Regions from separate parts of the Streptomyces sp. NPDC058092 genome, predicted to be linked through region 3. Evidence: riboswitches for the same ligand, from Rfam matches in the RefSeq annotation. Region 3 holds a riboswitch; each other region holds the start of a gene.
The links. A riboswitch is a leader RNA that binds a small molecule or an ion and turns the genes downstream of it on or off. The one in region 3 is predicted to bind thiamine pyrophosphate.
Positions count from the first base shown of each region.

Region 1 (7,744 bases), on a different contig from region 3:
GCGGGTCACCGCGGACGCCAGCATCACCGCCGCGCACCCCAGCTCCATCGCGAGCGCCGCGTCCGAGGCCGTCCCGGCGCCCGCGTCGAGAATCACCGGCACCCGGGCCTGTTCGACGATCAGCTGGAAGTTGTGCGGATTGCGGATGCCGAGGCCGGAGCCGATGGGGGAGCCGAGCGGCATGACCGCCGCACACCCCACGTCCTGGAGCCTGCGGGCCAGCACCGGATCGTCATTGGTGTACGGCAGCACGGTGAAGCCGTCGTCCACCAGGGTCTCCGCGGCGTCCAGCAGCTCGATCGGATCGGGCAGCAGGGTCCGCTCGTCGGCCACCACCTCCAGCTTGATCCAGTCGGTGCCGAGCGCCTCGCGGGCCAGCCGGGCGGTCAGCACGGCCTCGCCCGCGGTGAAACAGCCCGCCGTGTTCGGCAGGACGCGGATGGAGAGCCGCTGGAGGACGGAGAGCACCGAGCCCTGCACGGTCGGGTCGAGGCGGCGCATCGCGACGGTGGTCAGCTCGGTGCCGGAGGCGGTCAGGGAACGCTCCAGGACGTCGAGGCCGGGTGCCCCGCCCGTTCCCATGATCAGCCGGGAGCCGAAGGCTGCGTCGCCGAGGGTGAAGAGGTCGTCGGCCATCGTCAGCCTCCCTGGACCGCGGTCAGGACCTCGACGCGGTCACCGCCGCCGAGCACGGTGGCGGACCACCGGCCGCGCGGGACGACGGCCTCGTTGACGGCGGCGGCGACGCCGGAGTGCGCGGTGGTCAGGGTGGCGACGAGGGCGTCCAGGGTGGTGCCCGCGGCGAGGAGACGGACCTCGCCGTTCACGGCCACGGGGACGGGCACGGGATCGGAGGGCGGTGCGGGCCGGGGGCGGGGCGCGGGCTCGGAGAGGGGCGCGGGCTCGGTCATGCGGGCTGCTCCTGACGTACGGGGGCGGCGGGCGGGAAGCGGTGCGGGGTGAAGGGGCGGGCCGGCTCGGGCAGCTCGCCGTCGGCCAGCAGCGCCGCCATGACGTCGCCGGTGACGGGGGTGAGCAGTACGCCGTTGCGGTGGTGGCCGGTGGCGAGGTGGAGGCCGGGCAGGGCGGTGGGGCCGAGCAGCGGGGCGTTGTCGGGGGAGGCGGGGCGCAGACCGGCGCGGGTCTCGGTGAGCGGCAGCTCGGTGATGCCGGGCACCAGCTCGTGGGCGTCCCGCAGCAGCTCGTAGACGCCGCCCGCGGTGACGGTGGTGTCCCAGCCCATCTCCTCGCTGGTGGCGCCGACGACCAGTTCGCCGTTCTCCCGCGGTACGAGATAGACATGGCTGCCCCGGACCACGGCCCGGACCGTCCGGGTGAGGAAGGGCGCGTACGCGGCGGGCACGGTCAGCCGCAGCACCTGCCCCTTCACCGGCCGGACCGGCGGCACGACCTCGTCCGGCAGCCCCGGCAGCCGGCCGCTGAGGCTGCCCGCGGCGAGCACGACCTGGTCGGCGCCGAGCTCCGTGCCCCCGGCGAGCACGGCTCCGGCGGCCCGGTCGCGAACGACCGTCAGACGCTCCACGCGGCCGCGGTGGAAGACCACCCCGGCCCGCTCGCAGGCGGTCAGCAGCGCGGCGGCCAGCCGGCGCGGATCGATCTGGTGGTCGCCGTCCACCCGCAGACCACCGCGGACGCCGGGCGCGAGCATCGGCTCCAGACGGCGGCATTCGCGGCCCGTGAGCCACTCCGACTCCAGGCCCGAACGCTGCTGCAGGGCATGCAGTTCCCGCAGATGGGCGCGGTCGTCGGAGTCCAGCGCGACGGCCAGGGTGCCGCAGGCGCGGAAGCCGGTCTCCCGCCCGCTCGCCGCTTCCAGTTCGGCCGCGAAGGCCGGATAGCGGGCGGCCGAGGCGACATTGAGGGCCAGCAGCATCTGTTCGCCGTAGTGGAGTTCGGTGACGGCGGCCAGCATGCCGGCCGCCACCTGGGCGGCCCCGCCGCCCGGTTCGGGGTCGGCGACCGCGATGCGCAGTCCGCGTTGCGCGGCCCGCCAGGCGGTCACCAGACCGATGATCCCGCCCCCGATGACCAGGACGTCGGATCCGTTTCCGTTCCGAGAAGAACGCATGGGCGTCCAGCCCCTCCCTTCGCCGGCATGACCCGGATCAGGTTCGTACGGTCGGAGGCCGCCCCAGCCTCCCTCTCAGCCCGGTGCGTCCGGGCTCCCGCGAGTGTTTTACGTTGGCCACCCTAGACCCCGCCCTCCGGACCCTGTAAGGGAGTAGCCACCGTGGCCCGTTCGCTCGACGGACTCGTCCTCTCACCGGTCGCCGACCAGGCCCCGGGCCAGGTCGGTACCCGTACCCGCTTCACGTACCACGAGGAGGGCGGCCGGATCTGGGCCGAGTACGCCGGCGGCGACGTGGTCCGCGGCCATCTCGTCGGCACCCGCGTCGACGACACCCTCGACTTCAGGTACGTCCAGCTGAAGCAGGACGGAACGACGTCCTGCGGCCACTGTGTCTCCACCGTCGTCGATCTCGCGGACGGCCGGGTCAGGCTGGACGAGCGATGGGAATGGGAGTCGCAGGAGGGCAGCGGGACGAGCACGGTGGAAGAGATCCCGCTTTCCTGACGAACCGTCAGGTGCGTAAGGTGTACGGGTGAGCGAGCAGCAGCAGTCAGAGCAGCCGGGCCGGGGCGCGGGGCGCCGCGTCGTCATCGTCGGCGCGGGCATGGCCGGTGTGCAGACGGCGGTGGCCCTGCGGGAGCAGGGCTTCACCGGCCCCGTCGCCCTGATCGGCGCCGAACCGCACCAGCCCTACGACCGGCCCCCGCTGTCCAAGGCGGTACTGCTCGGCGAGGCCGAGGACTCCGCCTTCGACGTCGACTTCGATGCGCTGGACATCGATCTGCAACTGGGCCGCGAAGTGACCGGTGTGCGCCCCGGCGCACATGAGCTGGACACCCCGTCGGGACCCGTGCCCTACGACGTGCTGGTGATCGCGACCGGCGCCGAACCGGTCGTCCTGCCCGGCGCCGAGGGCGTTCCCGGCGTCCATCTGCTGCGCACCCTCGACGACGCGGCGCGGCTGCGCCCCGTCCTCGACGAGCAGCACGGCGTCGTGGTCGTCGGCGCGGGCTGGATCGGCGCCGAGTTCGCCACCGCGGCCCGCGCCGCGGGCTGCGCCGTCACCGTCGTCGAGGCCGCCGACCGGCCCCTCGCGGGCGCGATGCCCGCCGAGGTCGCCGCCCCGATGAGCGCCTGGTACGCCGAGAGCGGCGCCGAACTCCTCACCGGAGCCCGGGTCGCCCGCGTCGAACCGGGCCGGGTGATCCTCGCGGACGGCCGTACGATCCCGGCCGGAGCGGTCGTCGTCGGAATCGGCGCACGGCCCGCCACCGGCTGGCTGGCCGGCTCCGGCATCGCGCTCGGCCCCGACGGATCGGTGACCGCCGACGGGGCGCTGCGCACCTCGCAGCCCGATGTGTACGCGGTCGGTGACTGCGCTTCGTTCCCCTCCGCCCGGTACGGCGAACGCCTTCTCGTCCACCACTGGGACAACGCCCTCCAGGGCCCGCGGACCGCCGCCGCCAACATCATCGCCGCCGCTGCCGGCGGTGGCCCCGCGCCGCTGACGTACGACCCCGTACCGTACTTCTGGTCCGAGCAGTTCGACCGGTTCGTGCAGTACGCGGGCCACCACGAGAGCGCCGACACCCTGCTGTGGCGCGGCGATCCCGCCGGCCCCGCCTGGTCGGTGTGCTGGCTGCGCGACGGCGTCCTGGTCGCGGTCCTCGCCGTCGGCCGGCCGCGCGATCTGGCGCAGGGGCGCAAGCTCATCGAAGCGGGCGCGCGGCTCGATCCGGCGCGCGCCGCCGACCCCTCCGTACCGCTCAAGTCGGCGACCCTCTGACGGCTGACCGGGGCGACCCTCCGACGGCGTACCCCGGAGCCCCGTACGGTCGGCCCGGCTACCGGCTGTCGGTCCGGGATGGCACGCTTGTCCCTGTGACCGAGATTGACGCAAAGATCGATGCTCTCGTCCCCGCCTGGCTCTACCTCCCCGACATCGCCGAAATGCTCGGTGTCGAGGTGACGCGCGTACGGCAGCTGGTCAAGGAGGGCCAGCTCATCGCCGTACGACGTGGTGAGAACCGGGCGCTCCAGGTGCCTGCCGCCTTCATCGACGGCGACAAGGTGGTCAAGGGCCTCTCCGGCACCCTGACGCTCCTGAGGGACGACGGCTACACCGACGAAGAGATGCTGGAATGGCTCTTCACCCCCGACCCGACCCTGCCGGGCACCCCTGCCCAGGCACTGAGCGAGAATCGCGGCACGGAGGTGAAGCGCCGCGCCCAGGCGCTCGCCGTCTGACCGCCGGCCGTAGGTGAGGGGCGGACCGCGCACCACCGCGCGGTCCGCGCCCCGCCCCGAAACCGGCAACCGCTCCACCAGGCACTCCGGCTCCACCACGCTCTCCAGGGGGAACTGCACCATGTCCACGCCTCGCGCGCCGCTGTCGGACGCCCGGCTCTATCTGTGCACGGACGCCCGCAAGCGCCAGGGCGACCTCCCCGCGTTCCTCGACGCCGTCCTCTCCAGTGGGGTGGACATCGTCCAACTGCGCGACAAGGGCATGGAAGCGGCCGAGGAGCTCGAACACCTGGCTGTCTTCGCCGACGCCTGCAAGCGCCACGGCAAGCTCCTCGCGGTGAACGACCGGGCCGATGTCGCCCACGCCATCGGCTCCGACGTGCTGCACCTCGGCCAGGGCGACCTGCCGGTCCCCGCCGCCCGCGCCATCATCGGCGAGGACGTGGCGATCGGCCGTTCCACCCACGCCGAGTCCGAGGTCGACGCGGCCGTCGCCGAACCAGGTGTGGACTACTTCTGCACCGGTCCGTGCTGGCCCACCCCGACCAAGCCCGGCCGGCACGCCCCGGGCCTGGACCTCGTGCGGTACGCCGCCTCGCTCGGCACCCGCCGCCCGTGGTTCGCCATCGGCGGGATCGACGCGGGCAATCTCGACGAGGTGCTGGACGCCGGAGCGCGCCGGGTGGTCGTCGTACGGGCGATCACCGAGGCGGCAGACCCGGCCGCCGCCACCGCCGGGCTGGCCGAGCGAATCCGGGTGCGCGCCGGGACGTGATCCGGCCGGATGCCCGAAGCCGGGTGTCCGAAGGGTGGACAAACAACCGGTCAATTCGGGCAATTAGCGCTGGTCCGGTCCTGTGGTCGTCGTGCTCTGGTTAACCTGCCCGTATGGCCCTTGGCACACCATCTACCAGGACAGATCACGCGCGCACGGTGCGTGAGCTCCTCGCGACCGGCAAGACTTCGTATTCGTTCGAGTTCTGGGCGCCCAAGACCGAGAAGGGCGAGCGGAACGTCTGGAGTGCGCTGCGCCGCGTCGAGGCGGTGGGGCCGAGCTTCGTCTCCGTGACGTACGGGGCGGGTGGCTCCACCCGGGCCGGTACGGTCAGGGTTGCCGAGCAGATCGCCGCCGATTCCACCCTCACCCCGGTCGCGCACCTCACGGCGGTCAACCACTCCGTCGCCGAGCTGCGCAACATGATCGGGCAGTACGCCGACGCCGGAATCCGGAACATCCTCGCCGTGCGCGGAGACCCGCCCGGCGACCCGATGGGCGAGTGGGTCAAGCACCCGCAGGGCGTGCGGTACGCCGCCGATCTCGTCCGGCTCATCAAGGAATCCGGAGATTTCTGTGTCGGCGTCGCGGCATTTCCCGAGATGCACCCGCGCTCGACCGACTGGGACACCGACATCCGGCATTTCGTGGACAAGTGCCGCGCCGGTGCCGACTATGCGATCACGCAGATGTTCTTCAATCCGGACGACTATTTGCGGATGCGTGACCGGGTGGTCGCCGTGGGTTGCGAAACCCCGATCATTCCCGAGGTCATGCCGCTGACCAGCGTCAAGCAGTTGGAGCGGTTTGCGCAGCTCAGCAACGCGTCTTTCCCTTCCGCGCTGAAAGAACGCATCCTCGCCGCCAAGGACGATCCCGCCGCTGTACGCTCCATTGGCATCGACTTCGCAACGCAGTTCTGCGCGAGGCTGCGATCCGAGGGTGTGCCCGGACTGCACTTCATCACGCTCAACAACTCGACGGCGACGCTCGAAATCTACGAGAATCTCGGACTGCACAAGCAGTCCTGACCGGCCGTACCCGCCGCGACCCGGGGCGGTGGCCGTAGGAGGGGGCGGGCATGGGCTGGACGGTCCTCTACATCGCGTTCGGCATCGTCGCGCTGTGGCTGCTCGGTGAGGTGCTCCTGCAGTACAAGGCACGCCTTCGCTGGCGTCTGCTCGCCTTCGCGGGCTTCGGCTGTGTGGTCGTCGGCGTGCTGATGCCGTCCGTGTTCGTCATCGCCATCGGCGCGATCGCGTTCGCGACCGGTCAGACGTACGTCACGCTGTCCTTCCGGCGCGGCTTCTCCACCGGCTGGGCGATAGGGGGCAGCCCCGGCGAGAGCCGTCGCCGCCGGGGCGGGGGTGACCGGGACGGCCGCGAGCCCACGCTCGAAGTGTCGGACCTGGAGCTGGAGCACGACGAGCGGGCCCCGGCGCAGGCGGACACCGCGGCGGCATCGTCCGCCGCACCGGGGACCCCGGCGCAGCGGACCGCGGTCTACGAGCCGGAGCCGCTCCCCGACGACACCGGGCAGTACGGCATCTACAGAGATCACCAGCGGTCGCAGCAGGGGCAGGGCCAGAGCCAGGGCAGCCAGGCGGAACAGCAGCCGCAGTACGCCGCGTACGACCCCTACGCAGGCCACTCCACGTACGCCGGGCCGGGCCAGGATCCGTACGCGGGCCAGGACTCCTTCGGCGGCCAGGACTCCCTCGGCGGCCAGGACTCCTTCGCCGGGCAGGGGCAGTACGACTACGGCACCGGTCAGCAGCAGTACGCCGCGTACTCCGACCCGTACATCGGGACCGGCACCACCGACGGTTCCACGCAGTACGCCGCGTACGACAGCTACGGCAACGGCTATGACGGCTACGGCGGCCAGCAGCAGTACACCGCCGACCCGTACGCCCGGCAGTACGCCCCCGAGACCCCGCCCGGCGGTGTCTGGGTGCCGCAGCAGCGCGAGGGCGAGCAGTACCCGCCCACGCCTCCGGAGCAGCCCGCCCCGTACCCGAACGGCTACGCCAACGGCAACGGCTACGACGAACAGCAGTACCGCTCCTGAGGACGGGCCCGGCAGGCGGCTTCCGGGATCATTGCGAGCCCCGGAACCCGTCCCCCTCCACGATCAGCCCGGCGACCAGCGCCCCCGACATCCCCGCATGGGCGAGCCCGCCGCCCGGGTGCGACCAGCCGCCCGCGGCGTAGAGCCCCGGCAGCCGGGTGCGATTGCCCGGATGCAGATACGCGCCCTGCGCCCCGGCCAGCGCGGGCGCGGGCACCGAACCGCCCTCGGCGCCGGTGTCGCCCGCCGTCTCGGCCGGGGTCCGCACCTCGGCGTGGAGCAGCCGCTCCCGCAGGCCGGGCACGGCCGCGCCGGCCGCCTCGATCAGCGCGTCGGCACACCGCTCACGCAACACCTGGTCCGTCCAGTCGACCGCACCGTGCGGGGCGACCGTCGCCATCAGCGTCACCGCCTCGTGCGCGTCGTCGGGGCGGGTCGACGGGTCGTCCGGGCGCAGCACCGTCACCGTGGGACGGTCGGCGAGCCGGCCGCCGAACACCGCCTCGCGCTCCGCCGCGCCGTCCGCCGGGTGGACCAGGGTCCGGTGCACGGCGTCCCC
Region 1 is NZ_JBHVSY010000024.1:92,231-99,974, forward strand. Features, by position in the region: gene ACFVV1_RS31520 (thiazole synthase) at 1-636, opposite strand, end outside; gene thiS (sulfur carrier protein ThiS) at 639-911, opposite strand; gene thiO (glycine oxidase ThiO) at 908-2,089, opposite strand; TPP riboswitch at 2,087-2,200, opposite strand; gene ACFVV1_RS31535 (hypothetical protein) at 2,252-2,596, shown strand; gene ACFVV1_RS31540 (NAD(P)/FAD-dependent oxidoreductase) at 2,625-3,878, shown strand; gene ACFVV1_RS31545 (Rv2175c family DNA-binding protein) at 3,974-4,339, shown strand; gene thiE (thiamine phosphate synthase) at 4,461-5,114, shown strand; gene metF (methylenetetrahydrofolate reductase [NAD(P)H]) at 5,228-6,145, shown strand; gene ACFVV1_RS31560 (hypothetical protein) at 6,196-7,185, shown strand; gene ACFVV1_RS31565 (phytoene desaturase family protein) at 7,214-7,744, opposite strand, start outside.
Region 1: another riboswitch for thiamine pyrophosphate. It lies ahead of thiO (glycine oxidase ThiO); the one in region 3 lies ahead of ACFVV1_RS18255 (thiamine ABC transporter substrate binding subunit).

Region 2 (7,744 bases), on a different contig from region 3:
CGCCACCTCACGCCACGACGTCTGGTCGAACGTCGCTCTCGACGGCACCGTCGTGATCGACCCCTCCGACCAGGACCCGGTCGTCACGGAACTCGTACGCCAGGGGCTGCCCGTCGTCTCGGACGGCCGGCCGGCCGGCACCCTCCCCGTCACCGCCTGGGTCGACAACGACCACCGGGCCGCCGTGCTCGACCTCCTCGACCATCTCGCCGCCGCCGGAGCCCGCCGCATCGGCCTGCTCACCGGCACCACCACCGACACATACACCCGTCTCTCCACCACCGCGTACCTCCACTGGTGCGAGCGTGTGGGCCAGGACCCGGTGTACGAGTCCTACCCCGCCCACGACCCGTGCGCGGGCGCGGTCGCCGCCGACCGGCTGCTCGCCCGCCCGGACCGGCCCGACGCCGTCTACGGGCTCTTCGACCCCAACGGCACCGATCTGCTGGCAGCCGCCCGTCGATACGGCCTGCGCGTCCCCGAGGACCTGCTGCTGGTCTGCTGCAGCGAGTCCACCGTGTACGCGACGACCGAGCCCCCCATCACCACCCTCTCGCTGAAGCCGCGCAGAATCGGCACGGCGGTCGTCCAGCTTCTGATCGACGCCATCGAAGGCGTGGAACACGACGGGCCGGTGGAGCAGGTCATACCGACGGAGCTCATCGTCCGGACGTCCTCGCAACGCCGTCCACCCCGCACCACGGTCAGTGCGCCCCGCTCCCCCGCCGGGGATTGATCAGGCGATTTCGGACCAATCGGCCGGTGAACCTGACGTGCGCCCGGATTCACCACCCCTGGTGCGTCACAGAGCACGATTCGCATTCCTATGATGGGCGCACGACACCGCGGACCGCCCCGACCAGCAGGGCCCGTCAGGTGTACGGCGGCGCGACGGTGGTGGAGGGGTCGATGACACAGGGGGCCGGTCAGGAACCCGTGGTGCGGACTGCGACGTTGCGTGACTTCCGCGTACCGCCCTATGCGCAGACTCCGATGCCGCCTTCACCGCCGCACCCGGGCAACGCCGTTCCGGGAGACGGGCTGCCGGAGGGGTACACCCCCACCGCACGCGACCTTCCGGTGATCAACCGCGGTGACACCGCCCAGGTGCGGGCCGTCCTCGACCCGCGGCCCGCCCCGGAGCCGGGGCTCGGACCGCTGTACGTCGTCGGCGACGTCCACGGCTATCTGGACGAGCTCCACGCCGCCCTCGCCGAGCAGGGCCTCATCGACGCCGCGGGCAACTGGTCCGCGGGCAATGCCCGGCTCTGGTTCCTGGGCGATTTCACCGACCGGGGACCCGACGGCATCGGCGTCATCGACCTGGTGATGCGCCTCTCCGCCGAGGCCGCGGCCGCGGGCGGCTACTGCAAGGCCCTGATGGGCAATCACGAACTGCTGCTCATCGGCGCCAAGCGGTTCGGCGACACCCCGGTCAACTCCGGCGCCGGCACCGCCACCTTCCAGGCCGCCTGGCTGCTCAACGGCGGCCAGAAGAACGACATGGAGCGGCTCCAAGACGTCCACCTCCAGTGGATGTCCCGGCTCGACGCGATCGTCGAGGAGGACGGGCATCTGCTGACACACTCCGACACGACGGCATACCTCGACTACGGCAGCACCATCGAGGACGTCAACGACACCGTGCACGCCATTCTCACGCGTAACGACGCCGACGAGTGCTGGGACCTCTTCCGGAAGCTCACGAAGCGGTTCGCCTTCCGCGACGAGGCGGGGCCGCAGGCCGTACGGGAGCTGCTGTCGGCCTACGGCGGACAGCGCATCGTCCATGGTCACAGCCCCATTCCGTACCTCCTCGGCGAGGTCGGCTCGGAGGACGGAGAGGACGGTTCCGGTCCCGTGGTCGACGGCCCGCACGTGTACGCGGACGGACTCGCCATCGCCATGGACGGCGGAGTGACCATGGCCGGAAAGCTACTGGTCGTCCAACTGCCCCTGCATGACTGACGTCCATCAGGGAAGACGCTCCACGACCTGACCACGCCGACCACCGGGCCTATTTACGGAAACCCCCTGTCACCCCGTGCCGTGGGCGCTCTACCATCGGCGTATCAGTAGCAGGCTCTCCTCCGTTTCCGCCCAACTGCCCGGTCCGAGCGGGCATTCAGGCCCAACGGAGCATCGGGGGATGCACATGAACAGCGCTCCGCACCTGCTGGCCGAGGACCGCCCCGAGTACGAGCGGATCCTCGACGACGCACTGCGCCACGCCCATGAACGACCGGATCTGGCCGCGGTCGGCAAGCGGCTCAACGCCGTGCAGCTGCGCACCATGGCGCTGGACGCCACGGCGCTGATCAGCGCGACGGCCGCCACCGAGTACGAGCACTATGTGAAGGCCCGCGAAGAACTGCGCGGACCGGACGAAGGAACGGACGAGGACACCGGTCCCGGGTCCGGCATAAACCGTCAGAGCCAGTCGGGCGCCGGCATAGGAGCGGTCGTCACGGTTCTGGCACCCGTGCTCGCCGGCACCGCCGCGTTCATATTCCTGCTGGCCGGCTATCTGCTGAAACTGCTCAGCCCGCCGCCGTCCTTCGCCTCCACCATGGTCGCCGCAGGCTGGTTCTTCGCGGCGGTCATGGCCGCCGCCATCCTGGCCGCCGCCGTCGGACTGCTCGTCACCGCACTGCGCAACGGGTCGACGTCGCAGCCCGCCGAGGATTCCGGGGGCGAGCTTCCGGAGGATGTGGCGCGCGCCAGGGAGGCATGGCGCCACGCCCTGCTGGAGCGCGGCATCCTGCCGTTCCTCAGGGACGCGCTCGCCGACCCCGAAGCCGGCCCCGCGGCACGCACCCCGCACCGCTCGGAGAACCGCATCCCGAAGATCGGCTACAGCCGGCCGGACTTCACCAGCCCCGACGACGGCCCGGCGGCGGGCCCCCGCCCGACCTTCACCAGCCCGGACTTCACCAGCCCCGACTTCGGCGGCCCGGAGCATGAACCGGACTGACCGGATCCGGGGAACACGTACCCCCACCAGGGACACCGCGTCGGCCAACGGGCCGCGCGCCGGGCCGGCGTGGGTCAGCGGTCCCATGCCTTCGGGCGCGCCAGCGCCTCCCACTCGGGACGGAGCAGTGAGAGCACCGCGACGTCATGGCGGCGCCCCCGGTGCAGACACGCAGATCGCCGTATCCCCTCCTGGACGAACCCCGACCTGAGGAGAACGGCGAGCGCGGCCGCGTTGTCCGTGTGGGTGACCGCCTGAAGGCGGTACATGGGCAACTCGCCGAACGCCAGGTCCGTCAGCGCGTCGACTGCGTCCGTGCCGTATCCGCGACCGCGGTGCTGCGGAGCCAGCAGCAGCTCGACCTCGGCCGTACCGTCGGCGACATCCTGTTCGGTCAGGGCCACGTGGCCGACAGGCGTGCCGTCGGGAAGCACGACGACGAAGTCGTCACGGTCCTGGTCGTCGTGGCCGCGCTCGATGCGTTCCCGCAGCGACGTGAGCGAACGTGGCCAGATACCCATCGCATGAGCGGTTGCCGGATCGGACCGCCACTCCTGCAGCAGTTCGGCGTCATCGACTTCCACGGGAACGAAGGCGACGTTCCGCCCTCGCCAACACGGCTTCCGGTCCGCCTCGTTCGCCTCCGCCGCGCTATCGCTCATGCGCGGAGCCTACGGACACGCAACCGCCCTGATCACCTGCTTTTGGCACCGAGCGTCCGGAGCCTGCCGTGCGGACGCGGAGAGCCGCGGCCGAGTGGCGAAGACCTGCTGCGGTCTTCGCCCCTCGGCCACGCGTCGGACCGATCAGTCCGCGATCGGCAGATAGACCCGGTTGCCGGCTGCCGCGAACTCCTTGGACTTCTCCGCCATGCCCGCCTCGATCTCCGCCTGCGAACCGCCGTGTTCACGGCGGATGTCCTGGGAGATCTTCATCGAACAGAATTTCGGCCCGCACATCGAGCAGAAGTGCGCGGTCTTCGCCGGTTCGGCGGGCAGCGTCTCGTCGTGGAACTCCCGCGCCGTGACCGGGTCGAGAGCCAGATTGAACTGGTCCTCCCAGCGGAATTCGAAACGGGCGTCGGAGAGCGCGTCGTCCCAGTCCTGCGCCCCCGGGTGCCCCTTGGCGAGGTCCGCCGCATGGGCTGCGATCTTGTACGTGATGACGCCGGTCTTCACATCGTCGCGGTTGGGCAGGCCGAGGTGCTCCTTGGGCGTGACGTAACAGAGCATCGCCGTGCCCCACCACGCGATCATCGCCGCGCCGATGCCCGAGGTGATGTGGTCGTACGCCGGAGCGACATCGGTGGTCAGCGGGCCGAGCGTGTAGAACGGCGCCTCCTCGCAGATCTCCTGTTGGAGGTCAATGTTCTCCTTGATCTTGTGCATCGGGACATGGCCCGGGCCCTCGATCATGGTCTGGACGCCGTGCCGCTTGGCGATCGTGTTCAGTTCGCCGAGCGTGCGCAGTTCGGCGAACTGGGCCTCGTCGTTGGCGTCGGCGATCGAGCCGGGGCGCAGACCGTCGCCCAGCGAGTACGTCACGTCGTATGTGGCGAGGATCTCGCAGAGCTCCTCGAAGTGCTCGTACAGGAAGGACTCCTTGTGGTGCGCGAGGCACCACGCCGCCATGATCGAACCGCCGCGGGAGACGATGCCGGTCTTGCGTCGGGCGGTCAGCGGGACGTACGGCAGGCGCACGCCGGCGTGGACCGTCATGTAGTCGACGCCCTGCTCGGCCTGCTCGATGACGGTGTCCTTGTAGATCTCCCAGGTCAGCTCCTCGGCCCGGCCGTCGACCTTTTCGAGCGCCTGGTAGAGGGGAACGGTGCCGATCGGCACGGGGGAGTTGCGCAGGACCCACTCACGGGTGGTGTGAATGTTGCGGCCGGTGGAAAGGTCCATGACCGTGTCGGCGCCCCAGCGCGTCGCCCACGTCATCTTCTCCACCTCCTCCTCGATGGAGGACGTCACCGCGGAGTTGCCGATGTTGGCATTGACCTTCACCAGGAACCGCTTCCCGATGATCATCGGTTCGATCTCGGGGTGGTTGACGTTGGCCGGCAGTACGGCCCGGCCCGCGGCGATCTCCTCGCGCACCACCTCGGGCTCGGTGTTCTCCCGGATCGCCACGTATTCCATCTCCGGGGTGATCTCACCCCGGCGGGCATACGCGAGCTGGGTCACCGGCTGCCCGTTCCGGCTGCGGCGGGGCAGCCGGGGCCGGCCGGGGAAGACCGCGTCGAGGTTGCGCAGCCCTTCCCCATGATCTCGGCTTCGCTCGAGCAGGGGAGACCCCATTTGCGGCGAGGTGTGCTTGAGCCCGTCGTCCTCGGGGCGCGCGGGGCGGCCCGGGTACTCCTCGGTGTCGCCGCGCGCGATGATCCAGTTCTCCCGCAGCGGTGCGAGCCCGCGACGGACATCGGTCTCGGTGCTGGGATCGGTGTACGGACCCGACGTGTCGTACAGCGTCACGTCCTTGCCGTTGGTGAGGTGCACCTGACGGACCGGCACCCGGAGGTCCGGGCGTGAGCCCTGGACGTATCCCTTGTGCCAGCCGATGGACTTCCCGGCCTCGTCACTCTGGTTCGAGGCAGGCGTGCGTGCGTCCGATGTGGTCATGAGACCTACTCCCTACGCCGGCATTACCCGGTAACAGGTTCGGCGGTCGGCGCAGCCTGTCCCGTACGGATGTACGGATATCAGCGCCCTCTCAGCCCGGTGCTCCGAGCTCCCGCGTGTGCAAAGGTTCCTCCACGCTAGCCCCCTGTCCGGCCTAATGAACAGAGGGCCCCTCTCTTCTTGCGATGATCGGCCGGTGACGTCCCCCCAAATCGACTCCGAACCGCGAGGCCATCAGCACGGCCACTCGCACAGCCATGGTCCTGCCGCGCCCGTCTCGAAGCATCTGCGCAAGGTCATCGCGGCCGTGCTCATCCCGTTCGCCACCGCGGTCGTCGTCGGCCTGGTGGTGCTCTGGCCGGGCGGTGCTCCTCCGCACGAGCGGACCGGTGTCGGTTTCGACCGGCAGACCCAGCAGGCGAAGGTGGTGAAGGTCGACAAGGTGGACTGCAAGGACGTGAACGCCGCCCAGATGCCCATCAGCGGTGAGACCACCCCGCCGTCGGGGAGCGCGCCGGGGCTGTGCGAGAAGGCCACCGTCGAGGTGACGACCGGTCACGACAAGGGCCGGACCTTCGTCGAGATCGTCCAGCCCGACGCACCGCGTCAGTTGCGCCAGGGTCAGGGCGTGGTCGTGGCGTACGCCCCCGACGCACCCCACGATCTGCAGTACTCGGTGACGGATGTGAACCGGAAGTTCCCGATGGCGCTGCTGGCCGGGATCTTCGCCCTGGTCGTGGTCGCGGTGGGCAGGATGCGTGGGGTGATGGCTCTGGTCGCGCTCGCCGTGTCGTTCGCGGTACTGACCCTGTTCATCCTCCCGGCCATCCTCCAGGGCTCGAATCCCCTGCTCGTCGCGGTGATCGGGGCCAGTGCGATCATGCTGATCGCGCTCTACATGTGCCACGGTCCGACCGCCCGCACCTCGGTCGCGGTGATCGGCACACTGATCTCGCTCCTGCTGATCGGGCTGCTCGGATCGCTCTTCATCGGCTGGGCGAGCCTGACCGGCAACACCGACGACAGCACCGGCCTCATCCACGGCCTGTACCCGCACATCGACATGAGCGGCCTGCTGCTGGCCGGTGTCATCATCGGTTCGCTCGGGGTCCTCGACGATGTGACGGTCACCCAGACCTCGGCGGTCTGGGAGTTGCACCAGGCGAACCCGACGATGGGTGCGCGGGGGCTCTACAGGGCAGGGATCAGGATCGGGCGCGACCACATCGCCTCGGTCGTCAATACGCTGGTGCTCGCCTACGCGGGCGCGGCGCTGCCGCTGCTGCTGCTGTTCTCGATCGCCCGGAGCAGCGTGGGGGCGGTGGCCAACAGCGAGCTGGTGGCGGAGGAGATCGTACGAACACTGGTCGGCTCGATCGGGCTGGTCGCCTCGGTGCCGGTGACGACGGTGCTCGCCGCGCTGGTCGTCTCCGCGGACCGCACAGGGCTCGGCGCGGAAGCCGGAGCTTCAGCACCCGTACGGACCGGGAGAGGCCGCCGTCGCAGGGCGAAGCCTTGAACGCCCCCACCACGGAGAGCGATTCACCCATTCGGCGGGTGTCGCGTTCGACCTGCGGGCCGGTCTGCGACCCCGTGCTCTTCAGCCGGCGTTCTGCTCCTCGGCGAGGATCCGGCCCAGAGCCTCTTCCAGATTGCCCTCGAAGTCACCCAGCGTGCACTCCTGCCCGAGCGGCACGAGTTTGTCCGTCCGATCGAGAAAAGCCACAAGTGGCGCGGTACCGGCCCGGAAGAGGGCGCGATCCTCGCCCACCTGAAGCCGGATATGTACGTCGGAAAGCCCCTCGGGCTCCGTGGGTCCGATGTGCACATCGCCGTCGCCACTGGGGCTGTTGAGGCCGTCGAGCAGCAGCTCGCGGCCGAATGCCCAGGTGACGGGGGCGTCGCCGGGCAGATGGAAGGTCATCCGGATCGCATACGGATCACACACTTCGTACCGGAGCTCCACCGGGATCCGGAAAGAGAGCTCCTCGGAAACGAGGAAGCTCATCATGACCTCAGCTTGAACCGACTCGCGCATCGTTCAACCCCGCAGTAGATGAATCTGGCCAGGAATGATCCCCCATGGCCCTATTGACGCCATCGTGGTGCACGCGATAGCAGATCACAAGGAGTGATTTTTCAGATACTG
Region 2 is NZ_JBHVSY010000002.1:171,453-179,196, forward strand. Features, by position in the region: gene ACFVV1_RS04485 (LacI family DNA-binding transcriptional regulator) at 1-736, shown strand, start outside; gene ACFVV1_RS04490 (metallophosphoesterase) at 895-1,968, shown strand; gene ACFVV1_RS04495 (hypothetical protein) at 2,150-2,974, shown strand; gene ACFVV1_RS04500 (GNAT family N-acetyltransferase) at 3,049-3,636, opposite strand; gene thiC (phosphomethylpyrimidine synthase ThiC) at 3,781-5,595, opposite strand; TPP riboswitch at 5,588-5,721, opposite strand; gene ACFVV1_RS04510 (YibE/F family protein) at 5,792-7,114, shown strand; gene ACFVV1_RS04515 (SsgA family sporulation/cell division regulator) at 7,196-7,633, opposite strand; gene ACFVV1_RS04520 (IclR family transcriptional regulator) at 7,735-7,744, opposite strand, start outside.
Region 2: another riboswitch for thiamine pyrophosphate. It lies ahead of thiC (phosphomethylpyrimidine synthase ThiC); the one in region 3 lies ahead of ACFVV1_RS18255 (thiamine ABC transporter substrate binding subunit).

Region 3 (7,744 bases):
GTCGACAAGGCCGTCGAGGCGCTCCGTATCAAGGGTCAGAAGGGCGTCGCCAAGCGCGAGGGCCGTTCTGCCGAGAACGGTGCCGTCGTCTCCCTCATCTCCGAGGACAAGACCTCCGGTGTTCTGCTCGAGCTGAAGTGCGAGACGGACTTCGTCGCCAAGGGCGAGAAGTTCCAGACCGTCGCGAACACGCTCGCCGCCCACGTCGCCGCGACCTCCCCGGCCGACCTGGCCGCGCTGCTCGCCTCCGAGATCGAGGCCGGCAAGACCGTCCAGGCGTACGTCGACGAGGCCAACGCCAACCTCGGCGAGAAGATCGTCCTGGACCGCTTCGCGCAGTTCACCGGCGGTTACGTGGCTGCGTACATGCACCGCACGATGCCCGACCTCCCGCCGCAGGTCGGTGTCCTGGTCGAGCTCGACCAGGAGAACGCCCAGGTCGCCAAGGACGTCGCGCAGCACATCGCCGCCTTCGCCCCGAAGTACCTCAACCGCGACGAGGTCCCGGCCGAGACGGTCGAGAACGAGCGTCGTGTCGCCGAGGCCACCTCTCGCGAGGAGGGTAAGCCGGAGGCCGCCCTTCCGAAGATCGTCGAGGGTCGCGTCAACGGTTTCTTCAAGGAAGTCGTCGTCCTGGAGCAGGCGTTCGCCAAGGACAACAAGAAGTCCGTCCAGAAGGTTCTGGACGAGGCCGGTGTCACCCTGAAGCGCTTCTCGCGCATCAAGGTCGGCATCTGAGTCCGTCCGCGAACAACGGTGGACCCCGTTAGGGTCCAGTGCAGTCGTCGGCCGCACTCATGCCGTACGACCGCAGATCTGACGAGGAGGCCATTGCCGCTGAGGGACACCAGACCCACCGGCAATGGCCTTCTTCGTATGTGCACGAGGAGAATCTCCATGAACAAGGGCGCGGACGCCGCCAAAGGTGACCACAAGCGCGAGGACGGCAAGGTGCCCGGACGCTTCATGCTGAAGCTGTCCGGAGAAGCGTTCGCCGGCGGCGGAGGTCTCGGTGTAGACCCCGACGTCGTACACGCCATCGCCCGGGAAATCGCGGCAGTCGTCCGCGGCGGCGCGGAAATCGCGATTGTCATCGGCGGCGGCAACTTCTTCCGGGGTGCCGAACTCCAGCAGCGCGGCATGGACCGGGCCCGGTCCGACTACATGGGCATGCTCGGCACGGTCATGAACTGCCTGGCTCTCCAGGACTTCCTGGAGAAGGAGGGCATCGACTCCCGGGTCCAGACCGCCATCACCATGGGACAGGTCGCGGAGCCGTACATCCCGCTGCGCGCCGTGCGCCACCTGGAGAAGGGCCGCGTCGTCATCTTCGGCGCCGGTATGGGGATGCCGTACTTCTCCACCGACACCACCGCCGCCCAGCGCGCCCTGGAGATCGACGCCCAGGCGCTGCTCATGGGCAAGAACGGCGTGGACGGGGTCTACGACTCCGACCCGAAGACCAACCCCGACGCGGTGAAGTTCGACGCCCTCGAGTACAGCGAGGTGCTCGCCCGCGATCTCAAGGTCGCCGACGCCACCGCCATCACGCTCTGCCGTGACAACCAGCTGCCGATCCTCGTCTTCGAACTGACCGCCACGGGCAATATCGCCCGCGCGGTCAAGGGTGAGAAGATCGGCACGCTCGTGAGTGACCAGGGCACCCGGGCCTGAGAACCGGGGGGCCTTCCCGGGAAGCCACGGGAGGGCCCGGGGCCTGCGGGGAACACCCCGGGACAGGTCCCGAAGGATGGACAACGGCCTGCCGGTCGGACACCGTGCAGGTGAGGACGCGACCCAGGACCCGCCGGGCCCGAGCACGCCGGGCCCACTCAAGACACGCAGGAGCACGTGGTGATCGAAGAAACCCTCCTTGAGGCCGAGGAGAAGATGGAGAAGGCCGTCGTCGTTGCGAAGGAGGACTTCGCCGCGATCCGTACCGGCCGTGCCCACCCGGCGATGTTCAACAAGATCGTCGCCGACTACTACGGCGCGCTGACCCCGATCAACCAGCTCGCCTCGTTCTCGGTGCCCGAGCCGCGCATGGCCGTCGTGACGCCGTTCGACAAGACCGCGCTGCGCAACATCGAACAGGCCATCCGCGACTCGGACCTCGGCGTCAACCCGAGCAACGACGGCAATATCATCCGGGTGACCTTCCCGGACCTCACCGAGGAGCGTCGTCGCGAGTACATCAAGGTCGCGAAGACGAAGGCCGAGGACTCCAAGATCTCCATCCGGGCCGTGCGCCGCAAGGCCAAGGAGACGCTCGACAAGCTGGTCAAGGACAAGGAGACCGGCGAGGACGAGGTGCGTCGCGCCGAGAAGGAGCTCGACGACACCACCGCGAAGTACGTCGCACAGGTCGACGAGCTGCTCAAGCACAAGGAAGCCGAGCTGCTCGAAGTCTGATGAACGACTCTTCCTGGGGCGCCCCGCAGAGAGCCGGCCACTGGGGTCCGCCCGAGATGCAGGCGGCTCCGGCGGGTCCTGCATACGATGTGCATGGCGCCCAGCAGACTCGGCCCATGCCCATCGTGCCGGACGCTCCCGACGCAGGTAGAGACGCTGACGACCGTGATGACCGGGACCGGGGGGCCGCACGCCTGAGCGGCGGCCCCCTGTTCCGCGACGAGAAGCCGCAGGAGCCCATGTCCACCGCGCCGCCTCCCCCGCAGAAGAAGCGTGCGGGCCGTGATCTGCGAGCCGCCATAGGGGTCGGTGTGGGGCTCGGTGCCGTCATCGCCGCCTCGCTGTTCATCGTGAAGGCCGTCTTCGTCGGTGTGATCGCCGTCGCCGTCGTCGTGGGGCTGTGGGAGCTCACCTCCCGGCTGGAGGAGCGCAAGGACATCAAGGCGCCGCTCATCCCGCTGGCGGTCGGTGGCGCGGCGATGGTGGTGGCCGGCTACGCACGGGGTGCCGAGGGAGCCTGGGTGGCGATGGCGCTCACCGCCCTCGCGGTGCTCGTCTGGCGGATGACCGAGCCCCCGGAGGGCTACCTCGAGGACGTCACGGCCGGCGTGTTCGCCGCGTTCTACGTGCCGTTCCTGGCCACGTTCGTCGCCATGCTCCTGACCGCGGACGACGGGCCGCAGCGGGTGCTGACCTTCCTGTTGCTGACCGTGGTCAGCGACACGGGTGCGTACGCCGTCGGCTGGCGCTTCGGCAAGCACAAGCTCGCGCCGCGCATCAGCCCCGGAAAGACCCGGGAGGGTCTGTTCGGCGCCGTCGCCTTCGCGATGGTCGCCGGTGCGCTGTGCATGCAGTTCCTGATCGACGGCGGTTCCTGGTGGCAGGGGCTGCTGCTGGGGCTCGCGGTCGCGGCCAGTGCCACGCTCGGTGACCTGGGCGAGTCGATGATCAAGCGGGACCTCGGCATCAAGGACATGGGCACGCTGCTGCCGGGGCACGGCGGCATCATGGACCGGCTGGACTCGCTGCTGCCGACCGCCCCGGTGGTCTGGCTGCTGCTGGTGCTGTTCGTGGGCTCCGGCTGATCCCTCGAGCTCTACTCTCCTGACCTGGGCTTTTACGAGTGAGGGTCCGTTGTCCACAGGGCGGCGGGCCCTCACTGTTCTGTCTGCGACACTGGATGGACCATGCCTAAGCCCGGAGAACTCACTTTCGTCGCGCCCCGCGGAGCCAAGAAGCCGCCGCGGCATCTCGCCGACCTCACGCCCGCCGAGCGCAAGGAAGCCGTCGCCGCGATCGGCGAGAAGCCGTTCCGTGCCCAGCAGCTCTCGCAGCACTACTTCGCGCGGTACGCGCACGACCCGGCCGAGTGGACCAACATCCCGGCCGGTTCGCGGGACAAGCTCGCCGAGGCGATGTTCCCCGATCTGATGTCCGTGGTCCGCCACATCAGTTGTGACGACGACACCACTCGCAAGACGCTGTGGAAGCTGCACGACGGGACGCTCGTCGAGTCCGTCCTGATGCGCTACCCGGAGCGGGTGACGATGTGTATCTCGTCACAGGCGGGATGCGGGATGAACTGCCCGTTCTGCGCCACGGGACAGGCCGGTCTCGACCGCAATCTGTCGACCGCCGAGATTGTCCACCAGATCGTGGACGGCATGCGGGCGCTGCGCGACGGGGAGGTCCCGGGGGGCCCGGCACGGCTCTCCAACATCGTCTTCATGGGCATGGGCGAACCGCTCGCCAACTACAAGCGGGTGGTCGGCGCGATCCGTCGGCTGACCGACCCGGAGCCGGACGGGCTGGGGCTCTCGCAGCGCGGGATCACCGTCTCCACCGTCGGCCTGGTGCCCGCGATGCTCCGCTTCGCCGACGAGGGCTTCAAGTGCCGTCTCGCCGTCTCGCTGCACGCCCCGGACGACGAGCTGCGCGACACGCTCGTCCCCGTGAACACGCGGTGGAAGGTGCGTGAGGTGCTGGACGCCGCGTGGGAGTACGCGGAGAAGTCCGGTCGCCGCATCTCCATCGAGTACGCGCTGATCCGGGACATCAACGACCAGGCCTGGCGCGGCGATCGGCTCGGCCGGCTCCTCAAGGGGAGGCGGGTGCACGTCAACCTGATCCCGCTGAACCCGACGCCCGGCTCCCAGTGGACCGCCTCGCGGCCCGAGGACGAGAAGGCCTTCGTCGAGGCGATCGCGGCACACGGGGTGCCGGTGACCGTGCGGGACACCCGCGGCCAGGAGATCGACGGGGCCTGCGGGCAGCTGGCTGCAGCCGAGCGCTGAGGCCGGAACGGCCCGTGTAACCTGGGCCTGAAATCAACTTCATAGAATCAACTTCATATTCCGACAGGGGAGCGCCACAGCGCTGAGAGTGCGGCACCGAGGACAGGTCGGCCGCAGACCCTCTGAACCTCGCCCGGGTCATTCCAGGTAGGAAGTTCGGTCATCAACTCATGCTGTTGCGCCCTGCCCGCCTCCCGTGGGCAGGGCCGCGTCTCTTCCTGGCCAAAACCCAGGAGGAATCCACAATGAGCACCACGCGCAGAACCAAGCAGCTCGCGGCGACGGCCGTTGCCGCCGCGCTCGGCGTCACCGCACTTGCCGGATGCGGGAGTTCCGACACGTCGGACTCCGGTTCCGGCTCCACGAAGAGCTCGGGCTCGAAGACCGTGACGCTCGTCAGCCATGACTCCTTCAACGCCTCCAAGGACGTGCTGAAGGAGTTCACCGAGCAGACCGGCTACACCGTCAAGGTACTGAAGAGCGGCGACGCGGGTGTCGCGCTCAACCAGGAGATCCTGACCAAGGGTTCCCCGCGCGGTGATGTGTTCTTCGGCGTCGACAACACCCTGCTTTCCCGCGCGCTCGACAGCGGCCTCTTCACGCCGTACGAGGCGAAGGGCATCGACCAGGTGGCGTCCGATACCCAACTCGACGCCACCGAGCACCGGGTCACCCCGATCGACACCGGCGACATCTGCGTCAACTACGACAAGAAGTACTTCGCCGACAAGAAGCTCGCGCCGCCGCAGTCCTTCGAGGACCTGACGAAGCCCGCGTACAAGAACCTCCTCGTCACCGAGAACGCCCAGACCTCCTCGCCCGGCCTCGGTTTCCTCCTCGGCACCGTCGCCACCTACGGCGAGAAGGGCTACCAGGACTACTGGAAGAAGCTGAAGAGCAACGGCGTCAAGGTCGTCGACGGCTGGGAGCAGGCGTACAACGAGGAGTTCTCCGGCTCCGCGGGGGGCAAGAAGGCCAAGGCCGACCGGCCGCTCGTCGTCTCGTACGCCTCCAGCCCGCCCGTCGAGGTGCTCTACGCGAAGCCGCAGCCCACTGCGGCCCCGACCGGGGTCGCCACCGGGACCTGCTTCCGCCAGATCGAGTTCGCGGGGCTGCTGAACGGTGCGAAGAACGAGGCGGGTGGCAAGGCCCTGCTGGACTTCCTGATCAGCAAGAGGTTCCAGGAGGACATGCCGCTCAACATGTTCGTGAACCCGGTCACCAAGGGCGCGAATCTGCCGGAGCTCTTCACGAAGTTCGGCGCGACGGTGGACAGGCCGACGACCGTCGCCCCGGACAAGATCTCCAAGAACCGTGAGCAGTGGGTCCAGTCGTGGTCCTCGCTCGTAGTGAAGTAGCGAAGACCCCCGTACGCGGAACGGACGCGGGCGGGAAGAGTTCGGGCGGGACGGGTGCGCACCAGGACGGGCCGCGTGGTGAGGAGCCGCGCGGCCGCTCCGGGCACGCGGACTTCGTGCGCGCGAAGGCGCGGCGCGGGAGCGCGGTGCGGCTCGGCCTGATGGCCGTGCCCGTCGCGTTCTTCGCGCTGTTCTTCGCCTATCCGGTCACCGCGATTGTCGGCCGCGGCCTGAAGGCGGACGGCGTCTGGCAGTTCGGCCGGATCGGCGAGGTGCTGACCCGGCCGGACATCCGCGACGTCCTCTGGTTCACCACCTGGCAGGCGCTCGTCTCGACCGCGCTGACCCTGCTGATCGCGCTGCCCGGCGCCTATGTCTTCGCCCGCTTCGACTTCCCCGGCAAACAACTGCTGCGGGCGGTCGTCACCGTGCCGTTCGTCCTGCCGACCGTCGTCGTCGGGACGGCCTTCCTGGCGCTGGTGGGACGCGGCGGGTTCATGGACGAGCTCTGGGGCGTACGTCTCGACACCACCGTCTGGGCGATTCTGCTCGCCCATGTCTTCTTCAACTACGCGGTGGTCGTACGGACCGTGGGCGGGCTGTGGTCACAGCTCGACCCGCGACAGGAGGAGGCCGCCCGGGTGCTGGGCGCCGGGCGGTTCGCCGCCTGGCGGCGGGTCACCCTGCCGGCCCTCGCACCCGCCGTGGCCGCTGCCGCGTTGATGGTCTTTCTCTTCACCTTCACCTCCTTCGGCGTCGTGCAGATCCTCGGCGGTCCGGGATACGCCACGCTGGAGGTGGAGATCTACCGGCAGACCGCCCAGCTGCTCGCCCTGCCGACGGCCGCCGTGCTGACGCTGGTGCAGTTCGCCGCGGTCGGCGCGATCCTCGCCGTGCACGCGTGGACCGTACGGCGCAGGGAGACCGCGCTGAAACTGGTCGACCCCGCGCAGACCGCCCGCAGGCCGCGCGGCGCCGGGCAGTGGGCGCTGCTCTGCGGGGTGCTGCTGTCCGTGCTTGTGCTGATCCTGCTGCCGCTCGGGGTGCTGGTGGAGCGCTCGCTGGCCACGCCCGGCGGCCACGGCCTCGACTACTACCGCGCCCTGGGGTCCGTGGACGCGGGCGGCGGTACGTTCCTGGTCGCGCCGCTCGAAGCGGTCTGGAACTCAACTCAGTACGCACTGGTCGCGACGGCCATCGCGCTGGTCATCGGCGGGCTCGCCGCCGCGGCGCTGACCCGGCGCACGGGCCGGCTCGTGCGCGGCTTCGACGCCTTGCTGATGCTGCCGCTCGGGGTGTCCGCGGTCACCGTCGGCTTCGGTTTCCTGATCACCCTGGACAAGCCCCCGCTGGATCTGCGTACTTCGTGGATTCTGGTGCCGCTCGCCCAGGCGCTGGTCGGTGTGCCCTTCGTCGTACGGACCATGCTGCCGGTTCTGCGCGCGGTGGACGGTCGGTTGAGGGAGGCGGCCGCGGTGCTCGGAGCGTCACCGCTGCGGGCCTGGCGGGAGGTCGATCTGCCGCTGGTACGACGCGCGTTGCTGGTCGCGGCCGGCTTCGCGTTCGCGGTGTCGCTCGGTGAGTTCGGCGCGACGGTGTTCATCGCGCGGCCCGACCGCCCGACGCTGCCGGTCGCCGTGGCCCGGCTGCTGGGCCGGGCCGGGGAGCTCAACTACGGCC
Region 3 is NZ_JBHVSY010000010.1:39,486-47,229, reverse strand. Features, by position in the region: gene tsf (translation elongation factor Ts) at 1-738, shown strand, start outside; gene pyrH (UMP kinase) at 898-1,674, shown strand; gene frr (ribosome recycling factor) at 1,855-2,412, shown strand; gene ACFVV1_RS18265 (phosphatidate cytidylyltransferase) at 2,412-3,497, shown strand; gene rlmN (23S rRNA (adenine(2503)-C(2))-methyltransferase RlmN) at 3,600-4,706, shown strand; TPP riboswitch at 4,762-4,878, shown strand; gene ACFVV1_RS18255 (thiamine ABC transporter substrate binding subunit) at 4,952-6,064, shown strand; gene ACFVV1_RS18250 (ABC transporter permease) at 6,226-7,744, shown strand, end outside.